4 regions of the Parageobacillus sp. NEAU-HV-2 genome follow, and region 1 is predicted to be linked to each of the others. Evidence: riboswitches for the same ligand, from Rfam matches in the RefSeq annotation. Region 1 holds a riboswitch; each other region holds the start of a gene.
The links. A riboswitch is a leader RNA that binds a small molecule or an ion and turns the genes downstream of it on or off. The one in region 1 is predicted to bind S-adenosylmethionine.

Region 2: it holds a riboswitch for S-adenosylmethionine, as region 1 does, so the genes downstream of both, AC1WMD_RS10530 (O-acetylhomoserine aminocarboxypropyltransferase/cysteine synthase family protein) here and AC1WMD_RS01010 (bifunctional homocysteine S-methyltransferase/methylenetetrahydrofolate reductase) in region 1, are expected to answer to the same signal.
Region 3: it holds a riboswitch for S-adenosylmethionine, as region 1 does, so the genes downstream of both, mtnK (S-methyl-5-thioribose kinase) here and AC1WMD_RS01010 (bifunctional homocysteine S-methyltransferase/methylenetetrahydrofolate reductase) in region 1, are expected to answer to the same signal.
Region 4: it holds a riboswitch for S-adenosylmethionine, as region 1 does, so the genes downstream of both, metK (methionine adenosyltransferase) here and AC1WMD_RS01010 (bifunctional homocysteine S-methyltransferase/methylenetetrahydrofolate reductase) in region 1, are expected to answer to the same signal.

What each region holds. Positions count from the first base shown of each region.
Region 1 is NZ_JBXUJJ010000001.1:176,075-183,488, reverse strand. It holds gene AC1WMD_RS01020 (TetR-like C-terminal domain-containing protein) at 1-548, opposite strand, end outside; gene AC1WMD_RS01015 (MBL fold metallo-hydrolase) at 554-1,282, opposite strand; SAM riboswitch class I at 1,652-1,755, shown strand; gene AC1WMD_RS01010 (bifunctional homocysteine S-methyltransferase/methylenetetrahydrofolate reductase) at 1,832-3,682, shown strand; gene metH (methionine synthase) at 3,675-7,085, shown strand; gene AC1WMD_RS01000 (SDR family oxidoreductase) at 7,214-7,414, shown strand, end outside.
Region 2 is NZ_JBXUJJ010000005.1:175,997-183,410, reverse strand. It holds gene AC1WMD_RS10545 (MetQ/NlpA family ABC transporter substrate-binding protein) at 1-5, opposite strand, end outside; gene AC1WMD_RS10540 (methionine ABC transporter permease) at 22-690, opposite strand; gene AC1WMD_RS10535 (methionine ABC transporter ATP-binding protein) at 680-1,708, opposite strand; SAM riboswitch class I at 1,805-1,913, opposite strand; gene AC1WMD_RS10530 (O-acetylhomoserine aminocarboxypropyltransferase/cysteine synthase family protein) at 2,031-3,341, opposite strand; SAM riboswitch class I at 3,409-3,514, opposite strand; gene AC1WMD_RS10525 (SCP2 sterol-binding domain-containing protein) at 3,742-4,089, opposite strand; gene AC1WMD_RS10520 (thioredoxin family protein) at 4,278-4,625, opposite strand; gene AC1WMD_RS10515 (toprim domain-containing protein) at 4,633-4,983, opposite strand; gene AC1WMD_RS10510 (DUF2553 family protein) at 5,136-5,411, opposite strand; gene gcvH (glycine cleavage system protein GcvH) at 5,439-5,822, opposite strand; gene AC1WMD_RS10500 (arsenate reductase family protein) at 5,901-6,260, opposite strand; gene AC1WMD_RS10495 (acyl-CoA dehydrogenase FadE) at 6,316-7,414, opposite strand, start outside.
Region 3 is NZ_JBXUJJ010000001.1:302,196-309,609, forward strand. It holds gene AC1WMD_RS01715 (ABC transporter permease) at 1-726, opposite strand, end outside; gene AC1WMD_RS01720 (sugar ABC transporter ATP-binding protein) at 671-2,218, opposite strand; gene AC1WMD_RS01725 (sugar ABC transporter substrate-binding protein) at 2,215-3,360, opposite strand; gene mtnA (S-methyl-5-thioribose-1-phosphate isomerase) at 3,347-4,417, opposite strand; gene mtnK (S-methyl-5-thioribose kinase) at 4,439-5,641, opposite strand; SAM riboswitch class I at 5,724-5,889, opposite strand; gene AC1WMD_RS01740 (carbon-nitrogen family hydrolase) at 5,975-6,796, opposite strand; gene AC1WMD_RS01745 (pyridoxal phosphate-dependent aminotransferase) at 6,893-7,414, shown strand, end outside.
Region 4 is NZ_JBXUJJ010000002.1:17,039-24,452, reverse strand. It holds gene asnB (asparagine synthase (glutamine-hydrolyzing)) at 1-774, opposite strand, end outside; gene metK (methionine adenosyltransferase) at 938-2,152, opposite strand; SAM riboswitch class I at 2,312-2,426, opposite strand; gene pckA (phosphoenolpyruvate carboxykinase (ATP)) at 2,611-4,197, shown strand; gene AC1WMD_RS03640 (DUF2584 domain-containing protein) at 4,228-4,470, opposite strand; gene AC1WMD_RS03635 (alpha/beta hydrolase family protein) at 4,500-5,288, opposite strand; gene AC1WMD_RS03630 (ABC transporter substrate-binding protein) at 5,381-6,379, shown strand; gene AC1WMD_RS03625 (ABC transporter ATP-binding protein) at 6,397-7,170, shown strand; gene AC1WMD_RS03620 (ABC transporter permease) at 7,148-7,414, shown strand, end outside.

The DNA of each region.
Region 1 (7,414 bases):
CCTGTCAGGAACGTATCGATCAGAAACCGGAGTGTCACGTCATGGTCGAGTGGAATTCTAAATTCTCCTTTCTGTTCCAAGGAAGCGAAACCATGGAACATGCTTCGCAAACCACGCACTGCATGCAGTGCTGTTTCGTCATCAAGATCGTATGCGTGAAGCACACGCAGAGTCAGGTTCACAATCTCACGACCTGCACGTTGTATATCTGGATCTAGTGAATCGGGCGCTTGCAAGGTTGCTTCATACAAGCCAGGATGGGTTCGAGCAAACGTTACATAAGCTTTCCCAAGCGCATGCACCGCATCATCACCGGACCGTCCGATGGCCGCTTGCGCCAGGGTGCTGTAAAGTTGTTCAAGGCCATAAACCGCGAGTTGTTTTCTTAAACCGTGCAATCCTTCGATGTGGTTGTACAAGGATGGGGGGCGGACGCCGAGTTTTTTAGCCAATGTAGCCAATGTGACGGCATCCAGTCCGTCTTTATCGGCAATTTCTGTTGCAGTTTGCAGAATCGTTGACAAATCTAAACCGATTCTTGGAGACATCTGCGTCACTCCTTTCCTGTAGGGGGATGTATGAAACTCCGTTCGGCTTTGGCAATGGCACGGTCGATGGCTACACCTGGTTGCTCCAACATATGCCCATGTCCCACCGCTAGCAAGGATGGATGGTACTCACGTATTTTGTATGCACTTTTGAGCGCCATTTCTTTATTCCATGTAGCCATTGCCGGAAAGGGAAACCATGGTTGTACCTGTCCCGATACAGCAATCCCGCCTTTTGTTTGAAATGCATCACCGACGATACAGGCGTTGTTGCGCGTGTCGAGAAATGTCATTGAACCGGGCGTATGTCCCGGTGTGGCAATCGCCAGCAACGAGCCGATTCGATCTCCCTCCTTTAGCAAAACATCTGCTCGTGTCTGCAGTTTTTTAGGTACTCCGCCACGAATCGGTGTGTTTGGTTCGTTCGGACCCAGCGACCTGTCTCCAGACATTAAGCGGGCGTCACGTTCCGAAATATAAACGGGTACATGCGGAAGAATTTGTTTTAGCGCGTCAAGTGCTCCCACATGATCCCCATGTGCATGGGTGAGAAGGATGCGCGTGATAGGTTTTCCGATGGTTTCAGCCGCTTTCAAAATTCCTTTCACGCTGTAGGGCAGAGCAGCGTCAATCAAGGTCAATCCGTCCATTTCGTCAATCAAGTAACAATTTACGGGAAAAAAACGCGGCAAAAATGTCAGTTGAAAAACCGTTTTTTTGCGGATGATTCGCAAATGTTTCACCTCATTTTCTTGAAACTAATATTGTTAGTTTTATTATAACTAATATTATTAGTTTTTGCAAGCCGTAAGTTCTCTTATTGTGAGTAAAGTTTTCATGGGAGCTTTTTTTCCTTTTTTATAAGCGTTTTTTATTCTCTTTCCGCCGTTGCGACACTACTACCTAGTTATTGATTCCAATCATATACGTTCACTATAGTGGATAAACCTATTTTCATTAAATATCAAGCACTAATGCTTTTTCCATGAAGGATGGAATATTTTCTTGAAAACGATTCCATTATATTGAATATTTTCAGAAAATGCTTTACATTATATATTAATTATATCGTTGAAACGTTTGGCTACAACTTCATAGCGAATTTCTTATCAAGAGAGGGGGAGGGACTGGCCCGGTGAACCCTCAGCAACCTGGCGGAAGCCAAGGTGCTAAATCCAGACAGGCGAAAGCGCCTGGAAGATAAGAAGAGACGATACATAAAAAGTCTTCTTCTTATAGAAGGCTTTTTTCTTTTACCATTTTCATAGAACGGGGGAATGAGCGTGGGACTTTTGCAAGATTTAAAAGAACGCATCCTCATCGCCGATGGCGCGATGGGAACGCTATTATACTCGCACGGCGTCGACCGATGTTTTGAAGAACTAAATTTATCGAAACCGGAAGATATCATTCATATTCATGAAGCATATATCGCCGCGGGCGCCGAGGTCATTCAAACGAATACGTACGGCGCCAACTACGTCAAACTCTCCCGTTATGGACTCGCAGACGAGGTGCCGGCGATTAACCGCGCGGCGGTAAGGCTCGCCAAACAGGCGGCCAAAAATAAAGCCTACGTGCTTGGGACGATCGGCGGGTTGCGCAGCATCAATAAAAGCGCCGTTTCCATCGAAGAGGTAAAGCGGACGTTTCGCGAACAATTGTTTGTGCTGTTAAACGAGGACGTCGACGGCTTGTTGCTCGAAACGTATTACGATTTAGAAGAATTAGAGACAGTGCTTGCGATCGCGCGCAAAGAAACGGATAAGCCGATTATCGCGCACGTCTCCCTCCACGAAGTCGGCGTCTTGCAAGACGGCACTCCGCTTGCCGAAGCATTGGCGCGCTTGGAGCAGTTGGGAGCTGATGTCGTCGGTCTAAACTGCCGTCTCGGCCCGTACCATATGATCCGTTCGCTGGAGGAAGTGCCGCTGCCAAATAGAGCGTTTCTCTCTGCGTATCCGAACGCAAGCCTGCCGGATTATCGCGACGGGCGGCTTGTCTATGAAACAAACACCGATTATTTTAAAGAAACAGCGCTCGCCTTCCGTGAGCAAGGCGTGCGCCTGATTGGCGGATGCTGCGGCACGACGCCAAAACATATCGAAGCGATGGCAAACGCCTTAGTGGATCGAACACCAATTAAAGAAAAAGTCGTTAAACAACGTCATGTTCCAATTTCCATCCAAATGAACGAACCAAACACAACGCCGCCGCTGCAAGACATCGTTCGCGAGCGTCGTTCGGTGATCGTCGAGCTCGATCCACCGAAAAAATTAGGGCTTACCAAATTTCTAGAGGGCGCCAAAGCGTTGAAAGAAGCAAATATTGATGCGCTGACACTGGCTGACAACTCGCTGGCTACCCCACGAATCAGCAACATGGCGCTCGGCTCCATCGTCAAAGAGCAGCTTGGCATCCGTCCGCTTATTCATATTACCTGCCGCGACCGTAACTTGATCGGGCTGCAGTCGCACCTAATGGGCTTGCATACGCTCGGCATCACCGATGTGCTCGCCATTACCGGCGACCCATCGAAAATCGGCGATTTCCCTGGAGCGACATCGGTCTACGACTTATCGTCGTTTGACTTGATTCGGCTCATTCGCCAGTTTAATGAAGGGCTCTCGTATTCGGGAAAACCGCTCGGGCAAAAAACGAATTTTTCGATCGCCGCGGCCTTTAACCCGAACGTCCGCCATTTGGATAAGGCCGTAGAGCGCCTGGAGAAAAAAATTCAATGCGGCGCCCACTATTTTATTACCCAGCCGCTTTATTCCGAACGGCAAATCGAGGAAGTGTACGAAGCGACGAAACATCTTGAGACGCCTATTTACATCGGCATTATGCCGCTAGTGAGCGCGCGCAACGCCGATTTCCTTCACCATGAAGTACCGGGCATCACGCTGTCGGAAGAAATCCGCGCGCGCATGGCGGCATGCGGCAACGACCCAGTGCAATCAGCGCGCGAAGGAATTGCGATCGCCAAATCGCTCATTGACACCGCTTTTGACTTATTTAACGGCATCTACCTCATTACGCCGTTTTTACGCTATGAAATGACGGTCGAACTCGTCCGCTATGTTCACGAAAAAGAAAAAGCCGCGCAAGAAAGGAAGGTACTCCATGGCTAACACAACACTCGAGCAACAACTTGCCAAAAAGATTCTCATCATTGACGGCGCAATGGGAACGATGATTCAAAATGCAAAGCTCTCGGCCGACGATTTCGGCGGCGAACCATACGAAGGATGCAACGAATATTTGACGCTCACCGCCCCACATGTGATCGAGCGCATTCATGAAGCGTACTTGCAGGCGGGCGCGGACATTATTGAAACGAACACGTTTGGCGCAACAAGCATCGTGTTAGATGAATATCAGCTCGGCCATTTAGCGCTTGAGTTAAATATCGAAGCGGCCAAGCTCGCACGCAAAGCCGCCGACGCCTACTCGACTTCCGATTGGCCGCGCTTTGTCGCCGGTTCGATGGGACCGACGACAAAAACGCTGTCCGTCACAGGTGGTGTGACGTTTGACCAATTAGTCGCTGCCTACGAAGAACAAGCACGCGGGCTATTAATGGGCGGCGTCGACTTGCTGCTTTTGGAAACGTGTCAGGACACCTTAAACGTCAAAGCCGGCTTTATCGGCATTTCCAAGGCGTTTGAAGCGGTCGGCAGGCGGGTGCCGATCATGATTTCCGGCACAATTGAACCGATGGGCACGACGCTGGCCGGACAGACGATTGAGTCGTTTTTCATCTCCGTTCAGCATATGAAGCCGTTTGCCGTCGGCTTAAACTGCGCGACCGGCCCAGAGTTTATGACTGACCATTTGCGCACGCTCGCTTCCCTCGCCAATACGGCGGTCAGCTGCTACCCGAACGCTGGTCTTCCTGATGAGGAAGGGCATTACCATGAAACGCCGGAAATGCTGGCGAAAAAAATCCAGCGTTTTGCCGAAAAAGGCTGGATCAACATCGTCGGCGGCTGCTGCGGAACGACGCCGGAACATATCCGCGCCATCGCCGAAGCGGTCCGGGATCTTCCGCCGCGGCCAATTCCGCAGTCTTTTGCCATTCATGCCGTCTCCGGCATCGATCCGCTTATTTACGACGAAACAATGCGGCCATTGTTTGTCGGCGAGCGGACGAACGTGATCGGCTCGCGCAAATTTAAACGGCTGATCGCTGAAGGAAAATACGAAGAAGCGGCAGAAATCGCCCGCGCGCAAGTGAAAAACGGCGCGCACGTCATCGACATCTGCCTGGCCGACCCGGACCGCAATGAACAAGAGGATATGGAAAAATTCATTCAGCAAGTCGTTAAAAAAGTGAAAGTGCCGCTCGTCATCGATTCGACCGACGAACAGGTCATTGAACGCGCCCTCACCTATTCACAAGGAAAAGCAATCATTAACTCGATCAACTTGGAAGACGGCGAAGAACGGTTTGCTAAAGTCGTGCCCCTCATTCACAAATACGGCGCCGCCGTCGTTGTCGGCACGATTGATGAACAAGGAATGGCGATTCATGCCGAGCGGAAGCTGGAAATCGCTTTGCGCTCGTATGATCTGCTTGTCAACAAATACGGGGTATCCCCGCATGACATTATTTTCGACCCGCTTGTGTTCCCGGTCGGTACCGGCGATGAACAATACATCGGCTCTGCCAAAGAGACGATCGAAGGCATCCGCCTCATTAAAGAGCGGCTGCCCCACTGTTTAACGATGCTTGGCATCAGCAACGTCTCGTTCGGGCTTCCGCCGGTCGGACGGGAAATTTTAAACTCCGTCTTTTTATACCATTGCACGCAGGCCGGGCTTGATTACGCAATCGTCAACACGGAAAAATTGGAGCGCTTCGCCTCAATTCCGGAAGAAGAAGTGCGGTTAGCGGAAGAACTGCTGTTTAACACGAACGATGAAACATTAAATACGTTTATCCAATTTTACCGCGACAAAACAAAAGAGCCGAAAAAAGCGAAAACAGAGCTTAGCTTAGAAGAAAGGCTTGCGGGCTATGTCGTTGAAGGCACGAAAGAAGGGCTGTTCACCGATTTGGAACAAGCGCTGCAAACGTATTCCGACCCGCTCGACATCATTAACGGCCCGCTGATGGCCGGGATGGACGAAGTCGGCCGGCTCTTTAACAATAACCAGCTCATTGTCGCCGAAGTATTGCAAAGCGCAGAAGTGATGAAAGCGGCGGTCGCCTTTTTAGAGCCATACATGGAGAAAAAAGAAAGCAGCACAAAAGGAAAGGTGATTCTCGCCACCGTGAAAGGCGATGTGCATGACATCGGCAAAAACTTAGTCGACATTATTTTAAGCAACAACGGCTTCCATGTCATTGACTTGGGCATTAAAGTGGCGCCGCAGCAGCTCATTGAAGCCGTTCAGGCGGAAAAGCCGGATATCATCGGCTTATCGGGGTTGCTTGTCAAATCGGCGCAGCAAATGGTCATCACCGCGCAAGATTTGCGGCAGGCGGGCATTTCGACGCCGATTTTAGTCGGCGGCGCCGCGCTGACGCGTAAATTTACAGAAAACAAAATCGCTCCGGAATACGATGGAATTGTCCTATACGCCAAAGACGCGATGGAAGGGCTGGCGCTCGCCAACCAATTGCAGCACAACGAAATCGAATATACAAAAACAAAAAAGCAAGAAACGGAAACAGAAAAAACGGCGCCAACGGTTATTGCGACAAAATCAAACGTCTCAACCGACGTTCCCGTGTTTGTGCCAACAGATTTAGAACGCCATATATTGAAAGATATTTCGCTTTCGCATATTGTTCCGTACATCAACTGGCAAATGGTATTAGGACATCACCTTGGGTTAAAAGGAAAAGTGAAACGGCTGCTTGAGGAAAAAGATGAAAAAGCGCTGATGCTAAAGCAAGTCGTCGATGACCTGCTTCAACAAGCTCAACAAAACCGATGGATTACACCAGCTGCGGTATATCAATTTTTCCCGGCGCAAAGCGATGGAAACCGCATTTACATTTATTCTCTGGAAGACAAGAAGACAGTGATCGAAACGTTTGAATTTCCAAGACAGCCGCGGGCCCCGTATCTTTGCCTCGCCGATTATTTAAAACCGATAGACAGCGGGCAAATTGACTACGTCGGCTTTTTCGCCGTCACCGCTGGCAAAGGCATCCGCGAACTGGCGCAGCGATGGAAAGAAAGCGGCGAATTTTTAAAAAGCCATGCGATTCAGGCATTGGCGCTCGAAATCGCGGAAGGATTTGCAGAGTGCATTCACCAAATTATGCGCGACCGCTGGGGCTTTCCGGATGACCCGGATTTTACGATGGAAGAACGCTTTGCCGCCAAATATCAAGGGCAGCGCTACTCGTTCGGCTACCCGGCGTGTCCGAACTTAGAGGATCAGGAAAAGTTGTTCCGCCTTCTGCATCCGGAAGAAATCGGCATCCATTTAACGGACGGATATATGATGGAGCCGGAAGCATCCGTCTCCGCGATCGTCTTCGCCCATCCAGAAGCGCGCTATTTCAACGTACTGTAAAAAGCTGGCCCAAAACGGCCAGCTTTTTTATGCAATGTGGTCAGCAATGATTGTTTGCCAACATTACATATTTCCCTTCCCTTATCCCATACTAACGATGACAAATGATGCATAGGGAGGAATGGAAGATGGTTACGAAACAACAGACAACGCTGCCGCCGCAGCACCAAAACCACCAGCCCGGACTGCAAACGGAAATGAACCCGCAGCCAATTTCCGTAAGCGAACAATACAAAGCAAGCGGGAAATTACATAATAAAGTCGCCATCATTAGCGGTGGCGACAGCGGTATCGGCCGGGCGGTCGCGATTCATTTCGCCAAAGAAGGC
Region 2 (7,414 bases), on a different contig from region 1:
TTCATATCGATTTCCCCCTTTTTATCGTTTATCTATTTTGGAAGTGACAAAGTCACCAATAAACTGAATCACAAAGACAATCACCAAAACTAGAACGGTAGCGACAAACGTGACATCGTTATGATTGCGCTGGAATCCTTCCAAATAGGCTAAGTTTCCAAGACCACCGGCGCCGACGACTCCTGCCATCGCCGTATATCCGACTAAAGCAATCGCCGTTACAGTAATTCCGGACACAAGTGCAGGCAGTGACTCTGGAAGCAACACTTTCCAAATAATTGTTGCCGTCGATGCCCCCATCGCTTTCGCCGCTTCAATGACGCCTTTGTCAATTTCACGGAGCGCAATTTCCACCATTCTCGCGTAAAATGGCGCCGCCCCGATAATAAGCGCCGGCAGCGCGGCGTTGGCACCGAGAATCGTTCCAACGACCAATTTCGTAAACGGGATTAACAAAATAATTAAGATAATAAATGGAATGGAACGGAAAACATTAACAATAGCAGCAATGATCATATTCACCAGGCGGTTCTCCCAGAGGTTTCCTTTTGACGTTAAAAACAAAAGCAGGCCAAGAATCGTTCCTAATATAAATGTCGCCACAACGGCGACGCCTGTCATATAAAGCGTCTCAACCGTAGCCGCCCAAATCATATCCCATTCTACGTTTGGCAAGAGGCTAGCGAGCATTTGTAATCACCTCCACCGCCACTTGCTGCTTTCGAATATAATCGATCGCGCGGGCCACTTCCTCTTTTTCCCCATCCATATGAACAAACAGCACACCGTAAGCGCCTTGATGAGTTTGTGAAATTTTCCCTTGTAAAATATTTGCATCCACTTGAAACTGGCGGACAACATTGGCAATCAGCGGCTGTTCCGCAGCTTCCCCGACGAACGTCAATTGGATAACCGTTCCGTTCGGGTATTTATCGAGCAGATGGGTAATCGTTTCTTTTGTTTCCTCCGGTTCAACAACTTGCCGCACAAACCGTTTCGTAATCTCCTGTTTTGGCTGCCGGAACACTTGTAGTACTTCGCCTTGCTCGACAATTTTTCCGTTCTCCATCACTGCGACGCGATCGCAAATTTTACGAATTACGTGCATTTCATGGGTAATTAATACGATCGTCAATCCTAAACGTTTATTAATATCCACCAAAAGTTCCAAAATGGAATCAGTTGTCTGCGGGTCTAGCGCGGATGTCGCTTCATCGCACAATAACACTTTTGGATTGTTTGCTAACGCACGCGCGATGCCAACGCGCTGCTTTTGCCCGCCGCTCAGCTGTGACGGGTAAGCATGTTCTCTTCCTTGCAGCCCGACAAGCTGAATTAGCTCATCGACCCGCTTTTTCCGCGTTTCTTTCGGGATACCAGCAATTTCTAAAGGAAATGCAATATTTTCATGAACGGTTCTTGACCATAATAAATTAAAATGCTGGAAAATCATCCCGATTTCCTGGCGAGCCTTTCGCAATTCTTTTCCTTTAATATTAGCCATATCCCGTCCGGCAACAATGACTTTACCGCTTGTTGGTTTTTCCAATCCGTTAAGAAGACGGATGAGCGAGCTTTTCCCCGCGCCGCTATATCCGATAATTCCAAAAATTTCCCCTTCTTTAATTTGTAAAGAAACATGATCGACTGCAGTGACCGATCCGTTTGCCGCTTCATATATTTTCGTCACATTTTCCAATGTAATCATGCACATTTTCACCTTCCTTCATCTAGCAGGCGGCTCGTTCCAAAAAGAAAACCTTTCTGCTCGAAGAGAACAGAAAGGTAATCATTACCATTCCGTCTCTTATCTCCCAAAGCAGATGCTTTGTGTGAATTGGCACCATTTCAGCGTATGTGCTGACGGTTGCCGGGCTTCATTGGGCACATCCCTCCACCTCTCTTGATAAGAGCGCAACAATCGCATTATTCAATTACAAATTCTCCATTAATCACAAATGTGATTGTATCACCCTATATTGAACCATGTCAATAAAAAATTTTGCGTCCATATTTTCGGGAATCTTGTTTTATGATGAAACGGAAATAGAAGTAATACCTGTCGCAGCGGCAATGGCCTGCTCTAAATCCTCGATTAAGTCATTGACGTTTTCAATCCCGACGGACAGACGGACTAAATCCTCCGTTACCCCCGACGATTTTAGTTCTTCTTCGTTTAGCTGTTGATGCGTTGTGCTTGCTGGGTGGATGATAAGGCTTTTCGCATCGCCGACATTTGCAACATGCGACCATAATTTCACATGGTTAATGAGCTTCGCACCTGCTTCCCTGCCGCCTTTTAAGCCAAAAACAACGATCGAACCGGCTCCATTTGGCAAATATTTTTTCGCCAACTCTTTTGCTGGATGGCTGTCATGTTCCGGATAAAGCACCCAATCGACTGCAGGATGGCGATCCAAATACTCGACAATTTTTCTCGTGTTAGCAATATGCTCTTTCATACGGACATGCAACGTTTCCATTCCAAGCTGAATTTGAAACGCGTTAAACGGACTGATCGCCGGACCTAAATCTCTTAACAGCTGTACACGCGCTTTGACAATGTAAGCCGCATTGCCAAGCGCTTCGGCATAGACAAGATTGTGATAGCTTGGATCAGGAGTAGTAAACCCTGGGAATTTCTCCGAATTCCAGTCAAAATTGCCGCCATCAACAATAATGCCGCCTAGCGTCGTTCCATTGCCGACAAGCCATTTGGTAGCAGAATGAACAACGATGTCGGCACCATATTCAATCGGCCGGCATAAATACGGAGTGGCAAACGTATTGTCGATAATCAGTGGAATTCCCGCTTCATGGGCAATTTGCGCAACCGCCTCGATATCCAACACGTGCAAGCTAGGATTGCCGATGGTTTCCGCAAAAATCGCTTTCGTTTTTGGCGTAATCGCGGCCCGGAAGTTTTCCGGATTAGACGGATCGACAAAGTGGGTTTTAATTCCGTATTTCGGCAATGTATTAGCGAACAAATTATATGTACCACCATATATCGTCGCTGCCGATACGATTTCATCTCCTGCGCCGGCGATGTTTAAAATCGCCAGGGTAATCGCCGCCATTCCGCTGGCTAAGGCAAGGCTGCCAACGCCTCCTTCTAGCTGAGCTATTCTTTCTTCCAATGCGGTAACGGTCGGGTTATGAATGCGTGTATAAATATATCCTTCTTCCCGCAATGCAAATAGATTGGCGGCATGATCCGTATTGGCGAATAAATAGGCATTCGACTGGTAAATCGGAACTGCTCGCGCGCCGGTCGCAGGATCCGGCTTTACCCCACCGTGAACGGCTATTGTCTCTAAACGATATTGCTTTCCACTCACTATACTTCTCCCCTTTACCTTTTTATAATAAAAACCCTCTCCTTTAAGAAGAGAGGGATATATACTCTTCTTATCTTCCAGAGCCATTTTGCTCTGCTGGACTTGGCACCGTGTTATCGCAACCGGTTGCCGGGTTTCATTGGGCCAGTTCCCTCCACCTCTCTTGATAAGAATCTATTTTTTTAGAATTACGAAAAATGAGCAAATTACAGCGTGCAAAATTCGTGTAGACGTTCACTCTTATTCCGCTTGGCTTTCATGGACAACCATCTCGTTGGTGCTCTGCTTCTTGTCGGTTCAGCTTAAAATCGGTCCCCAATTCATCTATCTTTTCTGAATATTTTAACGCTGTTTATTATACTTGTCAATTCCTTTTCATCTAAAAGCAAATCGCCAATCATTAGCAAACACGTCGGTATGGCTTGGCTAAGTGAAGCAAGGACTCAAGCAATAGCATATGCCGGAAACTTCCCGAAATATGCACTTCTTGCAGACGAATTAGCTGCTGTAATTTCATCCTTCCGCTTAATAGTGATTCCAATGCCTCTTTTGACCCGCGCACCGTTAATACCCGCCGTTCGTCTACTTCCACTTTGGGGCTGATTCGATGTTTTGAAATCACTACGACTGCTGTTCCCGTTTCGGACTCAAAGCGAACGTACAATTCTTCCTCCGGTAAAATCGGCAATAGATGATTTAATGTTTTCATTCGTTCGGCAAGCTGTTTGACTAGTTCACGCATATCCAATTTCCCCTCCTCCTCCGTTACTGCTGTTTCATTTATTTCCATATCTAGCGAGAAGAATCCTTTACAAAAATCTCGACAAATCATCCGGAAAACAAGCAAAGTTCTTATCATTTCCCAAGAAATATGTCAAATGCAGTCAAAATAACGGATGTTTGCAACATGGATAGCTGAGGAGGGGATCGTCGCCCTTAGTCTGTCTTTCGGTTCGTACAAAACCGATTATCGTTTGGTAACATCTCTTTGATCGTTTCATATAAATAAGGAACAGAATGAAACGCATACCACTTTTTAACGATATTGCCGTCCTGAAATAAAAGAAGGCATGGAACGCTTTCGATTTTCCATGCAACCGCTCGCTCTGGCATATAATTAATATCCGTCTGGTAAAAAGGAAGAAACGGAAACAATTCCTCGACTACTTCCAGCATTCGTTTGGCAAGCTGACAAGTGCCGCACATCGGTGTATATAAATAAAGGCAAACAATCTCTTCGTTGCCAATGGCCTCATCAATTTCAAACGGCTCTATTTTTTTCATTGCCTATTCACCTTTTCGATAAATAGTTCATATGCACATCAAAATTCGCACGCAATAATACTTGTGCAATATGCCAATTTGGCGCTGCTGCTACTTCGCGGTAGGCACGGTCGATATAAATATGCTCCGCTTCTGGAAATTCGCGGCGAAACTGCTTACGTAATTTTTCGCCCGCTTCATCGGCATCGACTAATACATAAACGTCTTTATAATAAAGCTCGTCAATCAGCTCCTCCAGCCTAGCATCGCTAATCGTCCCGTTCGTGCAAATAATTTCCACCTGTTCATTTAGAATATTGGCGATTTTTTGTTTGTCAGAGCGTCCTTCGACAATAATCACTTTTTCGCTTTCCGTCATAAACAATCACCTAAAAGTAAATGTCGTTGTACTATTATTTATATGATAACGCTAGCCTTGATTTCCGCCGCAGAAACAGGCAGGGCAAGCGCTGCTTCATAAACCGTATCTTATAAAAACAAGAAGAAAGCAACGGCATCACACCGCTGCTTTTAGCACCAACCAGCCCCACCGTCGCAATCGACATACTTTTGATCTGGTTCAACGGTGACGGTCATTTTCTTATTGATCCATTTTGCTGTGCATACCCACAGCAAATGGCTTACTTGCGAAAGGGGAAGATGGCCTATTTGCTCATTCCCCTCATATAGCTGAATGGAATCGCCATTGATTTTGCCTGTCACGCGATCAATGACGTTGACTTGTTTTGCTTCTAATGTGATAGAAGCACCCCTTTTTGTCCATTCAGTTATGTATAGGGTGCCCATCCCTTTAATGATTCATTGCAGGAAAGTTTAACCTTCTTTTATCATTTCTTCATATTGTTCGGCCGTCAGTAAATTATCGATCTCGCTCATATCTTTTGGCTCGACGACAATCATCCATGCTTTTTCGTATGGGGACTCATTTACATATTCGGGGTTATCGTTTAATTCTTCATTGACTTCAACGACTTTGCCGCTGACCGGCGCGTAAAGCTCAGACACCGTTTTGACCGATTCCACGCTGCCAAATGGTTCATTGGCGGTAAGTTCCGTTCCTACTTCCGGAAGTTCGACAAACACGATATCTCCTAGCTCTGATTGCGCGAAATCCGTAATACCGATGCGTACTTTGTCTCCTTCTACACGCACCCATTCATGCTCTTCTGAATAGCGTAATTCCTTTGGCGTATTCATGTTCGTATCCCTCCATATTGACAAAATATGCTCTTTTTCATCATAACCGATTTTACCAAAAAACTCACTGAATTCGTCTTATTTGTTGAAAAATTTTTCATATTGCTCCTCTTGAAAACCTACGAGGACACGAGTTCCATCGGTTAAAATCGGCCGTTTGATCAGCATGCCGTCCGAGGCAAGGATTTCAAGAAGCTCTTCCTCGGAAGCGGTATTCACTTTTTCTTTTAACCCTAACTGCCGATATTTCATACCGCTTGTATTAAAAAATTTTTTCAACGGCAGCCCGCTTTTGCGATAAAGCTCCGTCAATTCCTCTTTTTTCGGTGGATTTTCGACGATATGCACGGCTTGTACGTCGATTCCATGTTCGTCAAGCCATTTTTTTGCTTTTCGGCACGTGCTGCATTTTGGATACCAATAAAACGTTAACGCCATTTTCACCCATCCTTTATAAGCAAAGTACCAGGACAAGTCCTGGTACTTTCCATTATTACACAATATAACGTTCTGCTTCAATGAGCGCGGCCGCGGCTTCGCGTTTTTTCGCAATGATGTTGATTGGCATGTAGCGTGTCAACTTCCGCAAAGCGGACAGCATCATGCGCAATGCGTCGCCTTCTTCCACGGCAATGAGCGTTTCTTTGGCATGGGCTTCGATTTCATTAAACGCTTCTTGGCAGAAGATTTGCGTATAAAGGATTTTTTGTTTGTTTTTCTCTTCGCCGGAGTTTTTGATCGCTTTTTCCGTGCGAAGCAGCGCCGATTCCATCGCGTAAATATTGGCAACAATATCGGCAATATTGACTAAAATTTCTTGCTGTTCTTCGAGTTTCGGGCCGAATTTTTGCGCTGCCAATCCTGCCGTCATAAGCGCGATTTTTTTCGCGTTACGCACTAAATATTTTTCTTGCTCAAGCACGCCGTCACCGACTTCCTCCGGCGCGAGCATCATTAATTCTTCTTGCAGCTGTTGCGCTTTTTGCAAAAGCGGCAACTCGCCTTTCATCGCTTTTTTCAAATACATTCCTGGAACGAGCAGGCGGTTGATTTCATTTGTCCCTTCGAAAATGCGGTTAATGCGGGAATCGCGATATGCGCGTTCAATTTCATATTCTTGCATAAATCCGTAGCCGCCATGGATTTGTACGCCTTCGTCCACGATGTAATCCAATGTTTCCGTCGCAAAGAATTTATTCAACGAACATTCAATTGCATATTCGGCAATCGATTTGGCGATTTCTTTTCCGTCTTTTGCTTTTTCTTCATCCAAAAGGCCCATCCGCTCCTCAAATAGACCGACTGTACGATAAACGGAGCTTTCGGTTGCGTACAAGCGGGAAGCCATCGTCGCGAACTTTTCTTGCGTTAACGTAAATTGCGAAATTGGCCGTTTAAATTGCTGGCGCTGATTTGCGTATTGAAGCGTAATTTCAAGTGCCCGTTTTGCGCCGCCAACCGCGCCGACGCCAAGTTTATAACGTCCGATATTGAGAATGTTAAACGCAATCACATGTCCTTTGCCGACTTCGCCAAGCAAGTTTTCTTTCGGAACAGGCACATCTTGTAAAATCAACGTCCGTGTTGACGAG
Region 3 (7,414 bases), 130 kb from region 1:
GCCGCTGATGACGTACGCATATGTGCGATAGCGGTTGACAGGAATCCCCGAAAGCCGTGCTGCTTCGCGATTTTCCCCCGTCATATAGAACAATCTCCCCGGTTTGGTGTACGTCAAAAACAAATGGGAAGCAATAACGATGATTAGCATAAGCAAAACGGAAAACGGAATGCCAAACACTTCCCCTTGGCCGATAAATAAAAAGGAAGGAATGAATTTGCCCGGCGCCGTTCCTCCGTCTGGAAGCGGCATGTCGTTGTAGATGGAAAATCCTTTCGTATATGTCAGCTGCACGCCGTTAATCGCATACATCGTCGCCAATGTAGCCAATAAATCCGGCAATTTCAATTTCACAATTAATAACGAGTTTAATAAGCCGACGGCGATTCCAAGCAAAAGCGGAACAAGCAACGTAACGAGAATTTCCTGGCGATATAATACGAGCGCCGCGGCGCTGGCGATGGTTGCTAGGCTGACAGTCGAGCCGACGGATAAATCAAATCCATCGACAATAAGAGAAAATGTAATGCCAATCGCAACGAGTGTAACGATGGAAATCGAGCGCAAAATATCGCTGAAATTTTCGTACGTAAAAAAGCGGTCTTGTGTGATGCCAAAATAAGCGATAACAACGAGAATGGCAAGCAATGTGCCATGTTTATACAAAAATTCAAGAAGAGATGGCGCTTGCCTTTTCTTGGCGACCGAAACGGCTGGCTGTGCCATCCACCTCACCTCCGCTGCAGTAATAAATGAGTTGTTCATAGGTGATATCATGGGCAGGCACGCGTTGGATCAGCTTGCCGTCCACCATGATGTAAATCGTATCGGCAATATCAAGCAGTTCTTGAAATTCGCTTGTTAAATACAAAATCGCTTTTCCCTCGTCGGCAAGGGAGCGGATGATCGAAAATACTTCTTGCTTGGCGTTGATGTCAATTCCTTTTGTCGGCTCGTCAAAAATAAATACGCGCGCATCGGTTTTTAACCATTTCCCGATCACGACTTTTTGCTGGTTGCCGCCGCTTAATTGCCGCACGCTTGCTGACAGGAAAGGCGGATGAATTTGCAAGGAATCGACAAGTTGCTTGGCAACGGCCGTCTCTTTCTTCTGCAGCACCCACTGCCATTTCGTCAATGAGGATAGCAGCCGGACGGTAAGATTGGTGCGAACCGATTCCTGCAGAAAAAGCCCTTGTTTTCTCCGTTCTTCCGGAATTAAGCAAATGCCGGCCGCAATCGCCTCTTTTGGGGAAGAAAACACATAACGTTTTCCGTCTATCCACCATTCGCCTGTCGTTTTGCTGCTGGCAATTAAACTTTCCGCCAATTCCGTTTTTCCTGCTCCGACAAGCCCGGCGATGCCGACAATTTCCCCTTTATGAACGTGCAGGTCGACCGTTGTGTTTGTTTTTGCGATATGGAGCTGTTTCACTTCAAAAAGAAGGTCATCCCCGTATGTGCGCGTTTCCCTTTGCGCGGCTGTATAAGAGCGTCCCACCATATAGCGGATCATTTCCTCTAGAGAAAGAGAGGCGACATCCCCATGGTGGACGACGTTCCCATCGCGCAAAATCGTGACGCGGTCGCAAATCTCTTTAATTTCCTTTAGTTTGTGAGAAATATAGATAAATGAAACACCTTGCCCTTTGAGCTCATTGATAATCGCAAACAGCCGCTTTGTTTCCGTCTCGCTCAGCGCGGCGGTCGGCTCATCCAAAATGATGTAGCGGGCCGAGGAGGACAGGACTTTTGCCAGAACAATCAGCTGTTTTTCATGCAGGGAACATTCGCGGATGAGCTTGGCCGGCGAAATCGACAGGCCGACGCGGCGCAACAACTCTGCAGCCCGCTCTTTTTGCTGTTTCCAAGAAAGAAAAGGCTTTTGTTTTGTCTTGGCGATCTCATCGGCGGCAATATTTTCATAGACGGTCAGTGCCGGAAAGAGAGCCGTATCGACTTCCTGAACCACTAAACCGATGCCCGCCTTTTTGGCATCGGCAGGCGAGGAAAACTGATATTCTTTTCCATCAATCGTAATCGTACCTTGATCAGGGGAAAGAGCGCCGGCCAGAATTTTCATTAATGTGCTTTTTCCGGCACCATTCATCCCTAAAAGGGCGTGAACTTCCCCATGTTGAACATGGAGGCTCACGCCGTTTAATACGTTGACAGCGCCAAATGATTTATAAATATTGTTCATGTAAAGGCCGTTCATTTGTTCTTCACCTGTGCTTCCAGCGTTTTCATCCAAGGGGAAATCGCCACATTCGACTGTCCCCATCCGGCGATGTATTGGTGAAGGTCTTTCATCGACACTTGTTGGTTAGGCAAGTCGGACCGTTTGACTAAATGCGGTTCGAGTGAGTAAATGTTTGGCGTTTTTTCCCCGGCGATTTTTTGATAAGCAAAGCGGACTTGGACGCGGCCGACTTCCGCCGGGTCTGTTGCGGTTGTAGCGACCCATGGGCTGTTTGGCTTTTGCATCATTTGCAAATCTTCATCGCTTAAATCAATGCCATATACTTTAATTTCACTGCGTCCTGCTTGTTCGATCGCGCGCGTTGCGCCTTTGGCAAATTCGTCCCAAGTCGCAAACACCGCATCAATATCGCCTTTATTCGGATATTTTTTCAAAATCGCTTCCATTTGCGTTTGCGTGTCCAAAGCGGTATTGGCGCTGGCTGTACCGAATTTCGCCACTTCTTTGATGTTCGGATAGCGCTTTTTAAACGCATCGTAAATCACATGGCGCCGCTCCATCGGCGTAAACCCGCCAACCCAAATCGTGACAATGTTTCCCTCGCCATTTAAGTCTTCGGCCAACGTTTTTAACGTTTTCCAGGCGAGGCTGTAGTCGTCTTGGTCAATGACCGTTACGCCTGGGATGTTTAAATCGTTGTCAAATGCGACGACAGGAATGCCTTTTTCGACCGCCTTTTTCACCGGTCCTTCGAGCGCATCGGCACGACCATGGTCTAAAAGAATCGCATCAACATTTTGCGTAATCGCTGTTTCGACATAGGAAGCCATTTTCGTTAAATCGTTGTCCGCGTTGTAAATTTGCACCTCGCCGCCGAATTTTTGCACTTGTTCTTTTACGCCGGCGATATATTGCGAAGAAAAGGTGCCGATCGACATTTGCATAATGGCGGCGATTTTAATCGGTTTCTTTAATTTGGCAGGGATTTCTGCCTGTTCGGTCGCTGCCGCCGTCGTTTTGCTTGTTGTCTCGGCCGTGCCGTTTTCTTGTTTGGCCGGTTTGGAACTGACGGCATCTTGTTCGTTCATGCAGCCGCTCAGGATGATGATAACGGAAAAAAGAAATGCGAATAAATAGTTCAGCCTAAATCGCTTCATGGTGTGCCTCCTTTGCAAATAGTGCTGACAGTTTGGTTTCATAATTGCCGCGAATAATGCCTTTTTCGGTAATGATAGCCGTAATGAGATGGTGCGGCGTGACGTCAAAGGCTGGATTATAGACGTTGACCCCTTCTGGGGCAATTCGCGTTCCGGCAAGATGGGTCACTTCTTCCGGATTGCGCTCCTCAATCGGAATTTCATCGCCTGTTTTTGTCGCTAAATCGATCGTCGACAGCGGCGCGGCTACATAAAACGGAATGCCGAACGCTTTGGCCAGCAAGGCAAGGCCAAACGTGCCGATTTTATTGGCCGTATCGCCATTAGCGGCAATGCGGTCAGCACCGACGATGACGGCGGTAATGTTTTTTGCTTTGATCGTCTGCGCTGCCATATTGTCGGTAATAAGCGTCACATCTACGCCGGCCTGCATCAATTCCCACGTCGTCAATCTTGCCCCTTGCAGGACAGGGCGTGTTTCCGATGCGTACACGTGCAGGTTCATTCCTTTTTCTTTCGCCAAATAAAACGGGGCAAGCGCTGTGCCGTACCGGGCGGTGGCGATCGAGCCGGCGTTGCAAATCGTTAAAATGCGATCGCCGTTTTGAAACAAAGAAAGCGCATGTTCCCCGATCCGTCGGCAAACGTCTTCATCTTCAATTTGAATGCGAATCGCTTCATGGACGAGCGTCGTTTTTGCTTCATTGACAGAGGAAACATGGGAGACGCTCGTAACGAGGCGGTCTAGCGCCCAAAACAGATTGACCGCCGTTGGCCGGGCGCTTGCTAAGTAGTCACGGTCTTTTTGCAGTTGTTTTTTGAAATTTTCCACTGATTCTGTTTCATATTGCTGAGCGGCAAGCGCGAGGCCGTAAGCGGCGGTAATGCCGATTGCCGGTGCGCCGCGCACTTTCAGCGACGCAATCGCCTCCCAAACGTCTTTAATATTTTTCAATTGCAAATATTCCGTCACTAAAGGCAACTTTTGCTGATTTAAAATCGTAATATGCGTGTCGTTCCACTCTACAGAGCGAGGAATTACGAATGGTTCTGCCATATGGTTCTTCCTTTCATTATGTTAATTCGCTGGTGTTAGCACGGTTTGTGCGAAAAGAGAACGAATTTCTTTGGTACTAGATAATGTTTCACGTTGCAAGATGAGGCTTCTGCCAAGACGAAGCGCATGTCGTTTTGCTTGCAAACGGTTCTCTTTATTTTCGATGCCGTCAAGATCAGCAACATGTGCCAACCCAATCGTGCGGCGGATTACTTCGCAGCCGGCAAAACCGATCGCATCGACAAAGGTGTTGTGCAGCACCTCTTCTAATAGTCCTTTCGTTTTTGCATACGGCTCGACATTGTGCGTATGCCAAAGTTCAGAAAAGATCGTCGCAAATACATCCCAAGTTTTGTCGATATGGGCAAATAACGGTTCTTGTTGTGGTTCTGGGCGGGACAACGCATTTAACAATAAGTTTGCGAAAAACTGACCGATATCAAAGCCGAACGGGCCGTAAAACGCAAATTCCGGATCGATAATTTTTGTTTCTTCTTCGCTGGCGAAAATGCTGCCTGTGTGTAAATCGCCGTGAATGAGCGCATCCCCTTCGGTTAAAAACTTGCGCTTTAATTTGGCAACTTCTAAATGAAGCTTGTCATCGTTCCAAAGCGCTTCGACATCGTCGCGCAGTTCTTCTTCAAAGTTGTTCGTTTCATGATTAAAAAACGGATCGGTAAATACGAGATCTTCCGTGATTTTGCACAGTTCGGGATTGACAAAGCTTTGCGCCAGCTGTTTTTTTTCTTGCTGATTCATGCCGAAATCCGACGTGTAAAATAACGTTTTTGCGATAAATTCGCCGATATGTCGGGATAGAAGCGGATATGTTTTTCCTTCGATTAAGCCTTTGCGGGCAATTTGCAAATGGGATAAATCTTCCATCACGGTAATGGCTAAAGATTCATCGGAATAGTAAACTTTTGGCACATATTGCGGCGCATAGCTTGCGAATGTGCGCAGCGCATTGCTTTCGATTACCGCGCGTTTTAAGGTGAGCGGCCAGCTTTCCCCAACGACTTTCGCATATGGAAGGGCTTGTTTGATGATAATTCCTTTTTTCGCTTCTTTATCGACGATGCGGAAAACGAGATTAAGGTTACCGTCCCCGATTTCCCGGCAGACAAGCGGCGCTCCTTCGCGGAAGAGGCCGAGGCGCACGGCTAAAGAAATGGCTCCTTGTTCTGTTAACGGTTCATAAACGGATGAATGTGAGATCGACATTGGAATAAAATCCCCCTTCATAACTAAATTAAAAAGCCTCTTTCTGCGTAGAAAGAGGCTTGAAGATTCCAATTCTTCGCACCTCTTATCTTCCAGAAAGAACGAGTCTTTCTGTTGGACTTAGCACCGTGCCCTGCGGAAGTTGGAACTTCCGGCGCCGAAAAAACGTGCGCCCTATCTCACGATAGTATTACGGTCGGTTGCTGGGCTTCATTGGGCCAATTCCCTCAGCCAACTCTTGATAAGAGTATTTTCAGTATATTCATTTTTCGAATTTTTGCTTATGTTAGAAAATATTTGTGCGTTTGATTCGAATCATACACGCTGACGAATTTATTTGTCAATACTTTTTGTAAAATTTTTTTCTGCCGCCTGATAATATTCAGGACGGCGGTCGGCAAAAATCGGGATGCGCGCCCGCACTTCCTGCACTTTTTGCAAATCGATTTGCGCCGTGAGTGCGCAAGGCTCCTCGCCCGCCTCGGCAATGATTTCTCCCCATGGATCGATGATCATGGAATGGCCGGCAAACACGTTGTTCGGGTCGCTGCCGGCGCGGTTGCAAGCGACGACATAGCATTGATTTTCAATGGCGCGCGCCGCAAGCAGCGTGCGCCAATGGGCAAGGCGGGGGAGCGGCCACTGGGCAACGACAAACAGCACTTCCGCCCCCTGGACCGCATGGACGCGGATCCATTCCGGAAAGCGGATGTCATAGCAAATGACACCGGCGCATAAGGTGTTTTCGAGCGTAAATAAACCGGTATCCTCCCCAGGCTGGAGGTAAAGATGTTCATCCATCAACTGAAAGAGGTGCAGTTTGCTGTATTCGCCAACGACTGTGCCGTTTCGGTCGACGACATACATCGTGTTTGTCACGCCTTTTGCCGTTTTTTTGGCGACTGAACCGGCGACAAGATGGACGCGGTACGATTTTGCCAGTTTGGTAATGAACGCTTTCACACGTTCGCCGTTTTCATCGGCGATTTCATCGAGACGAGTTAAGTCATAGCCAGTCGTCCATAGTTCAGGAAGAACGATGACATCCGGACGTTCTTTTGCAATTTTTTCTATTTCTCTTTCTACAACCTGTTCGTTTTCGTGCGGACTGCCGAAGACAATATCCAGCTGCAGGCAGGCAATTTTTAATGTCATTCGTGTTCACCTCGAAAAAATTTACTTTACATTTTGATTTTTACGATATATGATGTTGCACTAGAATTTCAAGAAATTTTTGAGAAGGTGTTAAGCATGACAAAACAATTTCCGTTATCCGACCTGTTAGAAGGGCTTCCAAAGCAGTTTTTCGCCTCATTAGTCGCGAAAGTAGCCAAAAAAATCGCGGAAGGATACGATGTCATCAATTTAGGGCAAGGAAATCCGGATCAGCCGACACCGCCACATATCGTTGAAGCGATGCAAAAGGCGGTGGCAAACCCGAAATATCACAAATATTCGCCGTTTCAAGGGTATTCTTTTTTGAAACAGGCGGTTGCCGAGTTTTACGAACGGGAATACGGCGTGACCGTTGACCCCGAAAAAGAAGTCGCCATTTTGTTCGGCGGCAAAGCGGGGCTTGTCGAGATTCCGCAATGCCTCGTGAATCCTGGTGATATCGTGCTCGTTCCTGACCCGGGGTATCCTGACTATTGGTCGGGGATTGCGCTGGCGCGTGCAAAAATGGTGATGATGCCATTGCGTGCCGAACATGGGTTTTTGCCTGATTATAGTGACATTCCTCGCCATATTGCAGAAAAAGCTAAACTTATGTTT
Region 4 (7,414 bases), on a different contig from region 1:
CGGCACATCGCTGCGCATATGTACCCGCACGGAATCAAATAAAACATCGCGAATCTCTTTGACGAATTCATCTTCCGATTTCCATACTGGCTGAAACCATGCTTTCCAATAACGGTGTACCGTTAATTGTTCACCGACTTTCTTTTTGATGTAATGACCCGGCTCTAATTTTTTAATGCCAACGGAAATCGTCATTGGCTCAGGCACGTATTGAAATGTTAAATAGTGCTGAAGCGCGTCATAATCGAGAACATTATTTTCCATCGCATGCAAAATGCTTTTCTTTTCCGATGCAAAAAACGTCCGTCCTTCTTCTTCAAGATAGAAAAATGGTTTGATGCCAAATGGATCACGCGCGGCAAAAATCGTTTTTTCTTCTTTATCCCAAATGACAAACGCAAACATGCCACGGAGCTTCTCTACCGCTTTTTCCTTTTCATGACTATATAGCGCAATAATCACTTCCGTATCAGAGTATGTGGCAAATTCGTATCCCTTCGCACATAACTCTTCGCGCAGCTCAATATAGTTATAAATTTCTCCATTAAAAATAATCCAATATCGCTCATTTTCGTACGATAATGGTTGATGACCCCCTTCTAAGTCAATGATGCTCAACCGACGAAAGCCAAAATGGACATAGTCATCGAAAAAATACCCCTCGTCGTCTGGACCACGATGCGTGATCATATTATTCATTTCTTCAAACGTTTTCTTCCATTGCTCGTCTAGCATTTTTGGCTGATCATAAACACAACCAATAAACCCGCACATGTGTATTTCACCTACTTCTTTATATTCAGCATGCTTGATTATATCATAGATTTGAAGCAATAAAACTATAAAATTTTCCTTTTTTTTTTAAATAAAACGTTAACATATCGATTAAAAAAAGAGAGCTACAGTTGCTGTAACTCTCTTTTCCATATTCATTCATTTATTGTTGCTTCGCCAAGGAAAAAGCTTGCTCTTTCAATGCTTCTGCTTTATCTGTACGCTCCCACGGCAGGTCGATATCGGTACGTCCAAAATGGCCGTAAGCAGCTGTTTGTTTGTAAATCGGACGGCGCAAATCTAACATTTTAATAATGCCTGCCGGGCGTAGGTCGAAGTTGTTGCGCACGACTTCGATTAAAATGTCTTCCGATACTTTTCCTGTGCCAAATGTGTCAATGGAAATCGAGACCGGTCTTGCCACCCCGATCGCATAGGCGAGTTGCACTTCGCACTTATCGGCAAGTCCTGCCGCCACGATATTTTTCGCGACATAGCGGGCTGCATATGCTGCAGAACGGTCTACTTTTGTCGGATCTTTTCCAGAGAATGCGCCGCCACCGTGACGCGCGTAACCGCCGTACGTGTCTACAATAATTTTCCGTCCCGTTAAACCAGCGTCCCCTTGAGGTCCGCCGATGACAAAACGGCCTGTCGGGTTAATAAAGTATTTCGTATTTTCATCGATCAGTTCGGCTGGCACCACCGGCTTGATGACATGTTCTTTAATATCACGTTCAATTTGCTCTTGCGTAATTTCCGGATGATGCTGTGCGGATACGACAATCGTATCAACGCGAACCGGTTTGCCGTTTTCGTCATATTCTACCGTTACTTGTGTTTTACCATCTGGACGTAAATATGGCAAAATATCGTTTTTCCGAACTTCAGCTAAACGGCGTGCTAAACGATGCGCCAGCGAAATCGGAAGCGGCATTAATTCTTTCGTTTCATTGCAGGCAAATCCAAACATTAGCCCTTGGTCTCCAGCACCGATCGCTTCGATTTCCTCGTCAGTCATCTGACCTTCACGAGCTTCTAACGCCCGGTCGACCCCCATCGCGATATCTGGCGACTGTTCGTCAATCGATGTCAACACGGCGCATGTATCCGCGTCAAAACCGAATTTGGCGCGCGTATAGCCGATTTCGCGAACCGTATCGCGAACGATTCTTGGAATATCCACATATGTCGATGTCGTAATTTCTCCGCTTACGAGCACAAGCCCTGTTGTCACGCTCGTTTCGCAGGCAACGCGAGCGTTCGGATCTTTTTCCAAAATCGCATCTAAAATCGCATCGGAAATTTGGTCGCAAATTTTATCTGGATGACCTTCTGTTACAGACTCTGAAGTAAATAAACGTCTTTTTGCTGACATTCGTCATTTTCCTCCTCTTTCCGTAATCAAACATCAAAAAATGATGGTGCCGCAAACGGCGAGCGATACGGTACTCATTTCCCTTGTTCATTTTCTCATATAAAAAAACCTTTCCTGTAACGGTGAGGAAAGGTCATTGCAATCGTATTGCTCCTTTCACTCTTATCGTTCAAGGACATCGCCTTGCCACAGGTTAGCACCATTTCACATGTTTCCAGTTGTGACGGTTGCTGGGTTTCATCGGGCCTGTCCCTCCACCAACTCGGGATAAGAGTATCCGTTCAATGACTTATCATATCGTAATAAAGCCGAAAAAGTCAACAAAATGTGGCGAATTTTTTTTGAAAAAAACAGGAAAAATAAATAAAAGAAATCGTCACAAATAGTATGGACTAATAATAAAAATGTGTTATACTATTTAAAGAGGTTATTAAATATAAAAAGGCAGGTTTTGAACAATGGGGATCGCAAAAATGACCAATAAACTTTCTTTATTATTGCAAAAACCAAACGTATTTCATAATTTATCGGTAGCGCAGCTGGTGGAAAAAGTGTTGCAGCGAAAAGAAGGCCGGTTAACAGCTACTGGGGCAGTAGCGGTAACAACAGGCAAATATACAGGCCGCTCACCGAAAGATAAATACATTGTCGAAGAGGCGTCAACAAAAGCAAAAATTGATTGGGGAACAGTCAATCAGCCGATCTCGGAGGAAGTTTTCGAACGATTATATAATAAAGTACTCGATTATTTAATGGCCAAAGACGAAGTGTTTGTCTTTAAAGGCTTTGCCGGCGCTGACCCTAAATATCGTTTGCCGATTCAAGTCATTAACGAATTTGCTTGGCACAATTTATTTGCCCATCAATTATTTATTCGCCCAAGCGCAGAGGAATTACAAACACATGAAGCGCAATTTACGGTGATCTCCGCTCCAAATTTCAAAGCAGATCCTGCGGTGGACGGAACAAAATCAGAAACGTTTATTATCATTTCTTTTGAACGCCGCATCGTGCTAATCGGCGGAACGGAATATGCCGGCGAAATGAAAAAATCCATTTTCTCGGTGATGAACTATTTGCTTCCGGAGCAAGGGATTCTTTCGATGCATTGCTCCGCCAATGTCGGCAAAGAAGGAGACGTGGCATTATTTTTCGGACTGTCGGGAACGGGAAAAACGACGCTTTCCGCTGATCCAAACCGCCGCTTAATTGGTGATGACGAACACGGCTGGTCAAACCGCGGCATCTTTAATATCGAAGGCGGATGCTATGCGAAATGCATCAACCTATCTCGTGAAAAAGAACCGCAAATTTTTGACGCCATTGGGTTCGGAGCGGTGCTGGAAAACGTGGTGCTTGATGAACAGACAAGAATACCAGATTACGATGATGCAACATTAACGGAAAATACGCGCGCCGCTTACCCGATTCAGGCAATTGCCAACATCGTGGACCCAAGCATCGCTGGCCACCCATCGACGATTATTTTCCTAACTGCAGACGCGTTTGGCGTATTGCCGCCAATCAGCAAACTGACGCGTGAACAAGCAATGTACCATTTCTTAAGCGGCTATACGAGCAAGCTCGCCGGCACCGAACGGGGAATCACTTCTCCGCAGGCGACGTTCTCTACTTGCTTCGGCGCTCCATTTTTGCCGCTCCCGGCTGTGCGCTATGCAGAAATGCTCGGCAAAAAAATCGTTGAACATAACGTGCGGGTATTCCTTGTCAACACTGGTTGGACCGGCGGGGAGTACGGAGTTGGCAGCCGCATGAAGCTAGCTTACACACGCGCGATGGTGCAAGCAGCAGTCGAAGGAGAACTAGACAATGTCGAAACAGTGAAAGATCCTATTTTCGGCTTGGCCATTCCGCTTCATATTCCAGGAGTTCCAGATGAAGTGCTGCAGCCACAAAATACATGGGCTGATAAAAATGCATATGAACAAAAAGCAAAAGAACTGGCATCAAAATTCCGCGCAAACTTCCAAAAATTCAAGCATATCGCGCCGGAAATTGAAGCGCTTGGCGGTCCGCTTGTATAATCGAAAAGGAGGGAACGATTCCCTCCTTTTTTAATTCGTTGAATGCAAGGAGACAAGCTCATACGTGACAATCGTTCGATTATCGGCAAGTTCCAGTTTTTTTACCACCGCTTGACCACTCGCTTCGCTTTGCAGCGTTCTTCTAACCTCTAGCGGAATATCAAGAGGATAAAGGCGATATCCGTCTTTTTCTAAAATAAACAAATTATCTTTTACTCGCTTTTCTTTCCCTTTTGTGACAATCAGCGTTTGCAGCTCCAGCGGCATGCCCATTGCAACACACCCCTTTTCTTTTTATCGTATCATACATTCGGCTGTCTTTTCATCCATTCTGTCAACCGCCGGACGGTTTCACGATTTTCTTTTGGTGGAAAATAATGCGTAAAATGTGGAAAATACCATGTTGTCACTTGCTTATTTAATTCTTTCAGTCTTTTCTCAAGACGATACGCATGCTCAATCGAAACATTGCGGTCTTTTTCCCCATGAATGATTAAGACAGGAGCATGAATTTTCTCGATTTCGTATAATGGTGTCCGCCAGCGGTATCGCTCCGGATATTTTGCCGGCGTCCCACCGATGACCCGCTTCATCATTTTCCGCAAATCTTCCCGCTCCCAATAGGTAAGCGCTACATCGGAAACTCCGCCCCACACCGCAACAGAGCAAACGCCCGGCTCTAAAATCGCCGTATGCAGCGCCATCGCTCCCCCACGGGAAAAACCAAAAACATGAATCCGCTTTTCATTCACTTTTGGATGCTGCTGCAGCAGCCGAAACGCGGCAAGCGCATCATAGCGGTCTTCTCCGGCAAAATCCTCATTTCCTTCCCCTCCTTGGTTGCCGCGGTAAAACGGCGCCATCACAACAAATCCGTACGAGGCAAACTGAGTAATGCGCGCCAGGCGCACTTTCCCGACATTTTTAATACCGCCGCGCAAATATAAAAAACCGTCATACACTCCAGGCGCTTTCGGTATAGCCAAAAAGCCTTTCATTTTTAGCCCTTGGCATAAATACGTGACAAGAAATACATCAATGTGCGGATTGGGGGAAGGAAAGCGATATTGCTCGACAATATATCCATCCATGACCATTTCCTCCTTTTCATTAGGCATTCACACATTTTTTTTGTCTGCATACGATAAGGTGAAGTAAGTTACTTGTTAAGGAGGCCACCTTCATGAAAAAAATCGCCATAATGTCGCTTTTTCTCTTTCTCCTTATTATCCCTCTAGCTGCTTGCAGCCAACAAAAAGAGGAGGAAGTAAAAAAGATACGACTTGCGGAAGTAACTCGCTCTATATTCTATGCGCCGCAATATGTCGCCCTAGAAAAAGGGTTTTTTAAAGAGGAAGGGTTAGACGTGGAACTCACCACCACATGGGGCGGCGATAAAACGATGACTACCCTTCTTTCCGGCGGAGCCGATATTGCCCTTGTCGGCTCGGAAACATCGATTTATGTCTACAGCCAAGGCACGAACGATCCAGTCATTAACTTCGCGCAACTTACACAGACAGACGGGACGTTCCTCGTCTCCCGCCATAAAATTGAGAACTTTACTTGGGATCAGTTGAAAGGCAGCACTTTTCTCGGCCAGCGCAAAGGCGGCATGCCACAAATGGTTGGCGAATTTGTACTGAAAAAACACGGCATTGATCCGCATAAAGATTTAAACCTTATTCAAAATGTTGATTTTGCTAATATCGCCAATGCGTTTGCCAGCGGCACAGGCGATTTCGTCCAGCTTTTTGAACCAACGGCAAGCATTTTTGAAAAGGAAGGAAAAGGGTACATTATCGCCTCATTTGGCACAGAGTCGGGCCACGTGCCATATACCACTTATATGGCAAAACAAAGCTTTATCAATAAAAATAAAGATGCAATTGAAAAATTTACACGCGCTATCTATAAAGCGCAGCAATGGGTAGAGTCGCATAGCGCGGCGGAAGTAGCAAAAGTGATTCAGCCTTACTTTAAAGATACGGATCTTTCCATCATTGAAAAAGTCGTTGACCGCTATAAAAGCCAAGGCACCTATGCGACTAATCCGGTGCTCGATGAAAAAGAATGGAACAACTTGCAAAATATTATGGAAGAAGCGGGCGAACTGCCGAAACATATTGATCACAAAACGCTTGTCGATAATTCATTTGCCAAAAAAGTGATGGCTAAATAACGAAAGCGGGTGAAAAGATGAGCTTTTTAGTCGTCGACCGCGTTTCCCACACTTATTTTACCGAAAAAACTGCCGTGACGGCTCTTGAAAATATATCATTGACCGTAGAGAAAGGAGAATTTGTCTCCTTTCTCGGCCCTAGCGGCTGCGGCAAAACGACGTTGCTTTCCATTATCGCCGCCTTAATTGAACCTACGGAAGGAGCGGTGTTTATCGAAGGGAAAGAATTAGACCGCGCCCGCCCAGCCGCAGGGTATATGCTGCAGCAAGATTATTTGTTTCCTTGGAAAACAATCGAAGAAAATATTTTGCTCGGTTTAAAAATCATGGGAACATTAACGGAAGAAACGAAAAGACGAGCTCTTGATTTGCTTGCCTACATCGGGCTAAAAGGAATCGAATCGTATTATCCTAACCAACTGTCTGGCGGCATGCGCCAGCGGGTCGCACTCGTGCGCACGTTGGCGACAGATCCAAAAATGCTCCTGTTAGATGAGCCGTTTTCTGCCCTTGACCAGCAAACGAAATTAAAACTGGAAGAGTTGGTATGGAAAACATTAAAAGAGTATGGAAAGACAGCGGTGCTTGTCACTCATGACATCGGGGAAGCGATTGCGATGAGCGACCGTATTTTTCTGTTTTCGGCAAAACCGGGACGCATTATGCATACGTTTATGGTTCCCGATGAATTGCGGCGCTTATCGCCATTTGCCGCCCGTCAGCATCCTGCCTTTTCCGTGCTGTTCCAATCCATTTGGAAGGAGCTGGATGAAATTGAAGCAAACCAATGAGCGTATCCAGTCTCTTCATCAGCAATACATCGCTTTACTGAAAAAAGAAAAACGAGTCATTCGCCTGTTTCAGATCGTGATCTTTATCGCCTTTTTCCTCTTATGGGAGGCAGCCAGCCGCTTTCATTGGGTCGATCCGCTATTGTTTAGCTCCCCATCGGCGATTTGGAGTCTATTTGTTGAAAAGCTCGGCGACAACTCGCTTTTGACCCATACGTTCGTTACCATGTTCGAAACCATATTA